Regions from separate parts of the Synechococcus sp. R50.1 genome, predicted to be linked through region 2. Evidence: predicted binding sites of a transcription regulator. Region 2 holds the regulator's gene; each other region holds the start of a gene.

Region 1 (3,280 bases), on a different contig from region 2:
CTTTTTCCCCACTCACCTGCAAACCGCTGATCTGGGTGTAGGGCAAGGGGATCCCTGCCAACTGTCCTGAATGGGGATCCAGATAAGCCAGATGAGACAGCCCGTCTTGTTCATAACAGGCCAGGATGCGCCCATCGCCACAGAAGCCGTAGGTGCTCAGGCCAAACACCCACTGCGGCTCTCCAAACTCCGCTTCCATAGGGCAGAGGGGAATGGGGCCCTGGGGATCCCAGCGATAGAGGTTCCACCAGCCGCTGCAATCGGAAACAAAGTAGAGATCCCCTTGCGGTGACCACTGGGGCTGGAAGATCGACTCGGCAGGGCCACCGGCTAGCTTTTGAGGTTCTCCCAAGCTGCCGTCAGGGTTCACCTCAGACCGCCACAGCTCTGTGCCGTCCCAGGGCATTTGGGGGTGATCCCAGGTCAGCCATACCAAAGTCTGGCCATCGGGGCTGAGGCGAGGGTTGGCATAGAAATTGTGCCCAGAGGCCAAAACGCGCTGGGATCCGCTTTCCAAGTCAATCGAGACAAGGCTGTTTTCCGGCTCTCCCTGGCGGCTGTGATCTTCCCGCACACAGAGGATGCGTCCACGCGCCCGATCCACCACCCCATCTGCATAGCGATAGGGGCCTGCTTCCGTCAGGGGCTGGGGATCTGAACCCGGCAGCAGGCGGTAGAGCCGTTGGTCAGCGAAGTTGCAAAAATACACTACCCCTGCCGACACCCAATAAGCTCCACCCCCATACTCATGCACCCGCGTCCGCACATTGAAAGGTGCCGGTGTCAGCTCCACCAGGATCCCGTCGGCAGAGCGCCGCATCAACACATTGCGCCCTTTTTCTTGCGGGCGGCCCTCCGTCCAGTAGAGATCCCCCTGATCCCAAACCATCTGTCCCAAGCGCAGGGATCCCGTCACCACCAGGTCAGCGGTAATCGGGGATCGCCAAGATCCATAGCCGGCCTGCTGCACCATAGGCTGTTAATTCTCCACCCCAGAACCCCTATTATGCCGGCAGCAAGGGATCCCTGCCTCTGCCTGCAGCCTGCGGGGAAAGGGCTCGGATTCTGGGAAAAGGTATCCCACGATACAATTCTCTCCGGGCCGAATGGGTTTGATGGAACACGTTAAGGCAACAGGGATGCACAACGCTTTCTCGACTGCAGGATTAGCCTTTTCCTCTGTTGAGGTTGGGAAGGCATTCGGTGAAAGCCTCAGCTGAGCGCAGTTGGGCAGGTTCAACACATGGGCGAGGTGATGAGCTAAGTGCTTCCCTCTGTTGGCCGGGCTGCTGCAACAACTGGACTTCTTAATACCCTTTGCACTCACTTCGTTTCGGAGATCACCGATGGCTCTATCATTTAATCGTCGTCAAGTGCTGAAAATGGGCGCTCTGGCCGGAGCCGGGGCTGCCCTAGGGCCGCAGATCTGGGTGAAGCGATCCGTGCCCGCCTACGCCCAGGGAGAGACCATCCGCGTTGGCATTTTGCACTCCCTTAGCGGCACCATGGCCATTTCAGAAACCAGCGTGGTGGATGCGGAAAAGCTGGCCATCAAAGAGATCAATGCCGCCGGTGGGGTTTTGGGCAAGCAGATCGAGCCGATTATCGAGGATGGGGCTTCCGATTGGCCAACCTTTGCCGAGAAAGCCACCAAATTGATCGATGTGGACAAGGTGGCAACGGTATTCGGCTGCTGGACTTCGGCCAGTCGCAAAGCCGTGTTGCCGGTGTTTGAATCCAAGCAGCACCTGCTCTGGTATCCCGTGCAGTACGAAGGACAAGAGTGCTCCAAAAACATCTTCTACACCGGCGCTGCCCCCAACCAGCAGATCGAGCCTTCGGTGGAATGGCTGCTCAAGAACAAGGGCAAAGAGTTCTTCCTGGTGGGATCCGACTACGTGTTCCCCCGCACGGCCAACACCATCATCAAGGCCCAGTTGGAAGCCCTGGGGGGCAAGGTGGTGGGTGAAGACTATCTGCCTTTGGGCAACACAGAAGTTACTCCCATCATCAGCAAGATCCGGGCCGCTCTTCCCAATGGCGGTGTGATCTACAACAGCTTGAACGGCGACAGCAACGTGGCCTTTTTCAAACAGTTGAAAGGGGCAGGGCTGGGGCCGGATCGCTATCCTTCCATGTCCGTCAGCATTGCTGAAGAAGAGGTACAGGCCATCGGCCCCGAATTCTTGGAAGGGCACTTCGCCGCCTGGAACTACTTTATGACGGTGGATACGCCTGCCAACAAGAAGTTTGTGGAAGCTTTCAAGGCAGAATACGGCCAAAACCGCGTCACCAACGACCCGATGGAAGCCGCCTACATCATGGTTTACATCTGGAAGCAGGCAGTGGAAAAAGCGGGAACAGTGGAAATCGACGCCGTGCGGCAGGCAGCCTATGGCCAGACCTTTGATGCCCCAGAAGGCTTGGTAACCATGAACACCAATCACCACCTGACCAAGTATGTGCGGATCGGCCAGGTGCGCTCTGACGGTTTGTTTGATGTCATCTTTTCTACGGATGCCGTGGAGCCGCAGCCCTGGAACCAGTTTGTGGCAGAGACCAAGGGCTTTGCCTGCGATTGGTCAGATCCGGCCAAGGGCGGTCGCTACAAAGTCAGCTAGTCCTGGCCAGGGCTGGGATCCCTTGCCGTTTGGATAGGGTCGGGGATCCCGCCTAGATGCTCGGTTAGCCTCCCTAGTTTAGTTGGAAGGAGGATCCCCTGCCCATGACCTTGCTCCTGGACAGCTTGTTCAACGGCATTAGCATTGGCACCGTCTTGCTGATAGCCGCTCTGGGCTTGGCTATTGTTTTCGGCCTCATGGGGGTCATCAACATGGCCCATGGGGAGCTGATGATGTTGGGGGCCTACACCACTTTTGTGGTTCAAAATGCCTTTCGTCCCCTAGGGGATCCCTGGCGGGATCTGTACATCTTTCCAGCTTTGGTAGCTGCCTTTGCCGTCACGGCTCTGGTGGGACTAGCCCTGGAGCGGGGGGTGATTCGCTTTTTGTATGGCCGACCCTTGGAGACCCTTTTGGCCACCTGGGGCGTGAGCCTGATCCTGCAGCAGTTTGTGCGCAGCGTCAATTGGGTGCTGGCTTTCCGCTTGGGGGCCTTCGCGGTGCTCTTTTTTGGCGGCTGGTGGCTCTTGGCCAGGCGAACGGATTGGCCGCGCCTCAAAGGGTGGACGCTGGCGCTGCTACTGGTGCTTTCCACGGCAATTGCAGCGGTGGGGGGGCGGGTGCTGGCGCAAACCTATGCTTTAGCAGTCACTCAACCC
Region 2 (3,280 bases):
CGGCCCAGTCTTCTTCCGCTAGCCCATCTTCAATGGAAAGGATGGGATAGTTGGCCAGCAGTTGCTGGTAGTAAGCCACCATATCAGCCGCGCTGTGGGCTTTGCCCTCAAAGTGATATTGCCCATCCTGCAGCAGCTCGTTGGCGGCCACATCCAAGGCCAAGGCGATATCTGCTCCCGGTTTGTAGCCTGCCTGTTCAATAGCCGTCATCAGCAGATCCAAAGCCGCCGCATTGGAGTCGAGATCAGGAGCAAACCCCCCTTCATCCCCCACACCGGTGGACAGCCCCTTCTGCTGCAGCACTTGTTTTAGTACCGCAAACACCTCAGCCCCGTAGCGCAGCGCCTCGCGAAAGCTGGCCGCTCCAATGGGCACAAGCATAAATTCTTGAATATCGACGTTGTTGTCGGCGTGGGCGCCGCCGTTGAGCACGTTCATCAGCGGCACCGGCAGCAGGTTGGCAAAGGGCCCCCCCAGGTATTTGTAAAGAGGCAAGCCCACTGCTTCCGCAGCCGCTTTGGCTGTCGCCAGAGAAACTGCCAAAATAGCGTTGGCCCCCAGGCGGGACTTGTTGGGGGTGCCGTCCAGGTCGATCAGCAACTGGTCAATACGGGCTTGGTTGAGGGCATCTTCTCCCTGCAGCTCCGACTGGATGGGGCCAAGGATGTTTTCCACCGCCCTCAGCACGCCCTTACCGCCGTAGCGTTTGGGATCCCCATCCCGCAGCTCATGGGCCTCGAAGGTACCGGTCGAGGCACCGCTGGGAACCTGCGCCAAGCCCGTTGCTCCATTGGCTAGACCCACCAGGGCTTCTAGGGTGGGACGCCCTCGCGAGTCGAGGATCTCATGGGCGGTAATCCACTCGATGGCCGTTTCCACAGTTACACCTCAGCAATTGGCTAGATAGCTCTGGCCAAAGCCAGATCCCCCCATAGACTAGTAGGTTTTTGCCCGCGATCCGGTCAGCTTCCAGAAAACTTTAAGTCTGTCCTTCGGGCACAGAGATTCTTCAAGGCTGCAGCAGTAGATTGAACATAGGCCGGCCAGAGCTTCAACCAGCCGTCGAGCGGGGTTTGCCTGGGCAAGGTGCTACTCAGGAGGTGTTCTCCTCTTCCTTCTAGGCAAAGCGATGGCTCAGCCGCATCGGGTCGTGTACGGTGATCTTCTTCTTGTGAATGGAGATGTACTTCTTCTTGCGCAGCTCTCCCAACAGGCGGGTGATGGTGACGCGGGTTGAGCCAATGGCCTCGGCAATGGCCTGGTGAGACAGCTTGAGATCGATGGTGACCCCATCTGGGCCAGGCACCCCGAAATCGCGACAGAGAATCAACAAAAAGCTGACCAGACGGGATCCCATGTCGCGATGAGCCAGTGTCTCGATCATCATCTCCGTTTGCAAAATGCGGGACGACAGGCTTTTAACCAGCAACATGGCCAGTTCGGCGTTCTCCTGCAAGGATTTTTCCACCTGCTCGATCGGCAGAGAGAGTAACTCGGTAGGTGTAAAAGCCACCGAGTGATAAAAGCGGTCGGAGCGCTGTCCCGTGATAAAGGAGAGCACGCCGAAGATGCTGTTTTCGCGCAGGAGGGCAACTGTGATTTCCTCTCCCATTTCGTAGACCCGCGAGAGCTTAACGGCTCCCTTCACCAAAAAGTAAACCCGCTCCGCCGGATCCCCTGGAAAAAAAATGGTCTTCCCGCGCTCAAACGTTTCGATAACCGGAGGATGGTGAGGGCCTCCCAATTGCTTGAAGGCTGTGATCAGAGATTTTTCCGCTACGGCCACCGCCATACTCATCAACCTTTTAAGGTCAGTTTATACCTAAGATCAACCTATTAAGATCAATCTAGAAGCATTAGGCTAGGTTGCAACCCCTTGACTTCAGAATTTACGAGGATACCAAGATTTACCCTAAAGTAGAAGGTTCTGCCTAGGTATCTTTGTAGCACGCGCTACATTTTTAAGTCTCGTTGCTGCTCTCCAGCCAAAGGCAGAGGTTAGGATAGGAGCCATTGCCGCTGGGGGCTGCGCCAGCCCTTGGCAGTAGAGGGTAGGGTGGGTTCTATGGGGATCCCAGAGGTTATCGTTGCTGCACCTTCTCAACTGAGCCGCCAGCATTTCACAGTGCGGATGCCGGATCCGGCCAATCACCTGCTGGAGGTGGAACTGCAGATCCAAGAGGTGGATCCAGAGGTGCCTTTGCGGCTGCGACTGCCGGTGTGGACGCCGGGATCCTACTTGGTGCGGGAGTATGCCCGTCATGTGCAGGAGTTTCAGGCGGCAACTGAGCAAGGGATCCCTTTGGCCTGGCGGAAGGTGGATAAGAATACCTGGCAAATCGATCCGCCGGGTTCTTCTGCTGTGAAGGTGTGCTATCGGGTCTATGCCTATGAGCTGACGGTGCGCACGAACCATCTGGATTTGACCCACGCCTATTTCAACGGGGCAGCGCTCTTCCTCTACGTGCCCGGTCGCGAGCGGGAACCCTACACTTTGACGGTGATCCCCCCCAAGCCGGATTGGCACATCGCCACCAGTTTGCGGCCTTTGATCTCCTCTTCTGGGGATCCCGCTTCCGGCCAGTCTTTTGTGGCAGAGGACTATGACGAGCTGGTGGATAGCCCGGTGGAGGTGGGTCCACATCGAGTGCAATCGTTTGAGGTGGAAGGGATCCCCCATTACTTTGTGGTTTGGGGGGCGGGCACTCTGGATGTGGAGCGGGCTGTCGCTGATGCTAAGGCGATTGTCAAAACCACAGCCGCGTTTTTCGGTGGGCTACCCTACGACCGCTACTGGTTCATTGTGCATTTGTCGCCGGGAGGATTTGGTGGCCTTGAGCACAAGTACAGCACCACCCTTCTTTACTCTGGGCTGGAGCTGCATCAGCCGGAGTCCTATCGGCGCTTTTTGTCTTTGCTGGCCCACGAGTTGTTTCATGCCTGGAATGTCAAGCGTCTGCGTCCGCTGGCATTGGAAAAGATCGACTACAACCAAGAAAACTATCTGGAATGCCTGTGGTTTTGTGAGGGAGCGACCAGCTACTACGAAAATGTCATCTTGTTGAGGGCAGGGATCCTCAGTGCCGGCGATTTTTTAAAAGTTCTTTCCGAACAGATTGGCCGCTTGCAGCGTACTCCGGGCCGGGCCGTGCAATCGCTGCGGGAGTCCAGCTTCGACACCTGGATCAAACTCTACCGCCCCCACGAAAACACCCTCAACAGCCAGGTTTCTTATTACTTAAAAGGGGCTTTGGTCTGTTGGCTGCTGGATCTGCACAT
Region 3 (3,280 bases), on a different contig from region 2:
TCTCACCTATCTGACTTTTCATCTCGATTCCAAGTCCCACACCTCGATTTTGAGCTATTTCTCCCCTCCTACCCGTAACCACCTACACCAATGCCACCAAATACATCAGCAAGCCATAAAAGAGAGGGCCAGCCCTGACCCTCCCTTTTGATGCTCATTTGATGCTCAGTTCAGCAATGCTCCGATCCGGCAACCCCAGGTCAGACCGAGCACAACGGCTCAAGATTGCTCCGAATCGGTGGCAGCAGTAACGAAGTCGGGGTAGGCCACGTTGCCATGCTCGCCCACATCCAAACCGGCGATCTCTTCCTCGGCGCTGGTGCGCAGGCCGGTTACAGCCTTGAGGATAAAGAACAGGATCAAGCAGGTAATAAAGGGCCAGAGGAAGTAGGCCAGAGCGCCCACCACTTGTACCCCAAATTGGGCCCAGGTGACCTCTTCAGCATAGTTGGCATTGGCAAAGAAGGGGATCCCTGCTGCCAACACCCCCCAGATACCACAGGTGCCGTGTACCGAAATCGCGCCCACCGGGTCATCAATTTTCAGCACCGTATCCAGGATCACCACCGAAATCACCACCAGAATCCCGGCCACCGAGCCGATGATCAGAGCACCCAAAGGATGGACGCTATCGCAAGGGGCAGTGATCCCCACCAAGCCGGCCAGGACACCGTTGGCGGCAAAGGTCATATCCGGCTTGCCAAAATGAACCCAAGAGGTGAACATCGCCCCAATTGCTCCAGCCGAAGCTGCCAGCAGCGTATTCATGGCAATCCAGCCAATATCGACAGAGGCTGCAGTGGTGGAACCGGCATTAAACCCGATCCAGCCCAAGGCGAGGATAAACACCCCCAACATCCCCAGCGGCAGGTTGTGGCCGGGAATAGCCCGCGGCTCTCCATTGGGGCCGTACTTGCCAATGCGAGGGCCAAGCGCGATCGCACCTGCCAAGGCCGCAGCGCCCCCTACCAAATGCACCACCCCCGACCCGGCGTAGTCGATGTAGCCCAGATTTTCCAGCCAGCCGGCTGTGCCGCCGTTGTAGTCGCCGAACAGCCCGTTCCAGGCCCAACCCCCAGAGATGGGGTAGATTAGCCCAGAAATAACGATGGAGTAGATCAAGTAGGCCAAGAACTTGGTGCGCTCTGCCATCGCTCCGGAAACAATGGTGGCGGCGGTAGCGGCAAACACCATCTGGAAGACAAAGAAAGTAAAGGGCCAGCCATCTGCCTCGTAAGCCTGCTGCCAGCCAAAAGCAAACCAGTCAGTGCCGAAGAAGCCAGCACTTTTGCCGAACATGAGGCCAAACCCGATGAACCAGAAGGCGCAACAGCCCATGCAGAAGTCCATCAAGTTCTTCATCATGATGTTGGCGGCATTCTTGGCGCGGGTAAAGCCCGTCTCCACCATGGCGAACCCTGCCTGCATGAAGAACACCAAGGCCGCCGACACGATCGTCCAAACAACGTCAGCGTGTTTCTGAACTTCCTCGGCCTCTTGAGCAAAGGCAGTTCCCTGGCCGAATAGAAAAACCAGCGCAGCCATTAGAGCGGCAGTCAGACTCCACTTGGCCGGTCGCCAAAGCCACTGGGGCACCTGGCTCTTGAGCTTTTGGATCATTGTCGTACTCATGCTTTTCGACTCACCTAAAGTGACAGTACTTCTCGCAACACATTACCCGAAAAGTAGGGCAAGAACACCTCATCAGATATACAGCAAAAGAGACATGAAGCAAACTCACACGAGGCTCAGGCCGGGCAACCCAAACCCTGAACGTGATCCCTTCTCATAGGGCATCTTGGTTGAGCTCGCCAGTTCGGATGCGGATGGTTTTTTCGACGGGGCTGATGAAAATCTTGCCATCCCCGATTTCGCCGGTGCGAGCCGCTGCAATCAGCTTCTCCACCACCGTATCCACCAGGTCATCTTCAACCACGATCTCCACTTTCAGCTTTTGTAGGAACTCTACCGTGTACTCGGATCCCCGATAACGCTCGGTTTGTCCCTTTTGGCGACCAAAGCCCCGCACTTCACTTACAGTCATGCCGACAATTCCGGCATTGACCAAAGCAATTTTGACCTCATCCAACTTGAATGGCCGGATTACGGCCTCGATTTTTTTCATTTGCCTCCTGCACCCCGGACAATTCCGCTAATTTCTAACACTACTGACACCTGCAAATTGTAAAAACAGATACATTTTTATCTCCTACTGAAGATGCTTACCACTCTGGATTTGCTCCCGTCAAGACCGGAAGGCCAAGCTTAAGCTACCTTAACGGGAGGAAGTCCCCACTGGCGTCTCACCAGCATCTGTAAGCGGCTGAGGGCTGAGAGAGGCCAAGCTGGCTGTAATAAGCGCTACCGCAAGCCACCACAGCATTTGTACCTGGGGACGATACCAGATGGTATCCACCAAGCCGTGGGCCATCATGCCGGTGCAAGCGGCCAAGCCTGCTGCCACCCATAGACCCTGCGGATCCCGCAAGTTGAGCAAAGTTTTCCAGCATCTCCAGCCGTGATCCCAGAGCACCAAGAGGAACCAGGCGAAAGTTAAGGAGCCGATGAAGCCAGTCTCCACGGTGAGCTGCAGAGGCACCGAATAGGCTCCGAGGGCGCTGAAGTTGCCTCGTTGGTAAAGGGGGTAGACGCGGTTAAAGGCGACATTGCCGGGGCCGATCCCCAAGATGGGAAAGTCGCGGATCATCTCCAGCACCGCCGCCCAGACGTTGATCCGAAAGTTGTTGCTGGTGTCTAGCCGCCCCCAAAAAAGGCTCTGCACCCGCAGCCGCAGAGGGCGTACCGTCAGGATTCCGAGCAACAGAGCAGCCCCCCCTCCGCCCAACAGGGCCGGCAAGGCCCAACGCCGCCAGCGGGCTGGCAAATCGACAGAATGCCACTGTGCCAACAGCACGGCCATCAGGGTGAGCATGGCCAGCCCCCCAATCCAGGCGCCACGACTGTAGGTGAGCAACAGGCAAATCAGGTTCACCGCCGTCGTAAACCCGGCCAGGAGTTTCGCTCCCCAACTGGGCCAAATCCAAGTGGCGGCCAGCCCCAGGGGAATGACCGGGATCAAGTAGCCCCCGTACAGATTTGGGTTGCGCAGATAGCTGTACACCCGCGTCAGACCTGCCAAGCCCGACTCCGGATCCACCCAGGTGGCCAGTTCTGCTGCCCCATAAAAGTATTGCCGCAGGCCGTAGACCCCCATCACCAAGCTGACCAAAAGCAGGGATCCCACAATCCCATCTCGGAATTGGGGTTTGCGCAGCAGACG

Evidence for each region. Region 2 encodes NtcA, which controls nitrogen genes in cyanobacteria. Its sites were predicted from a motif close to GTANCNNNNGNTAC; they were not measured.
Region 1: the regulator NtcA is predicted to act here: its motif matches at 1,076-1,089, upstream of urtA (urea ABC transporter substrate-binding protein).
Region 3: the regulator NtcA is predicted to act here: its motif matches at 2,185-2,198, upstream of NW870_RS08155 (P-II family nitrogen regulator).

The regions. Positions count from the first base shown of each region.
Region 1 covers NZ_JANSIN010000022.1:9,995-13,274, forward strand. The annotation lists gene NW870_RS07335 (S9 family peptidase) at 1-973, opposite strand, end outside; gene urtA (urea ABC transporter substrate-binding protein) at 1,347-2,621, shown strand; gene urtB (urea ABC transporter permease subunit UrtB) at 2,726-3,280, shown strand, end outside.
Region 2 covers NZ_JANSIN010000055.1:10,845-14,124, reverse strand. The annotation lists gene eno (phosphopyruvate hydratase) at 1-880, opposite strand, end outside; gene ntcA (global nitrogen regulator NtcA) at 1,119-1,793, opposite strand; gene NW870_RS11455 (M61 family metallopeptidase) at 2,067-3,280, shown strand, end outside.
Region 3 covers NZ_JANSIN010000026.1:19,292-22,571, forward strand. The annotation lists gene NW870_RS08150 (ammonium transporter) at 220-1,632, opposite strand; gene NW870_RS08155 (P-II family nitrogen regulator) at 1,787-2,125, opposite strand; gene NW870_RS08160 (IctB family putative bicarbonate transporter) at 2,276-3,280, opposite strand, start outside.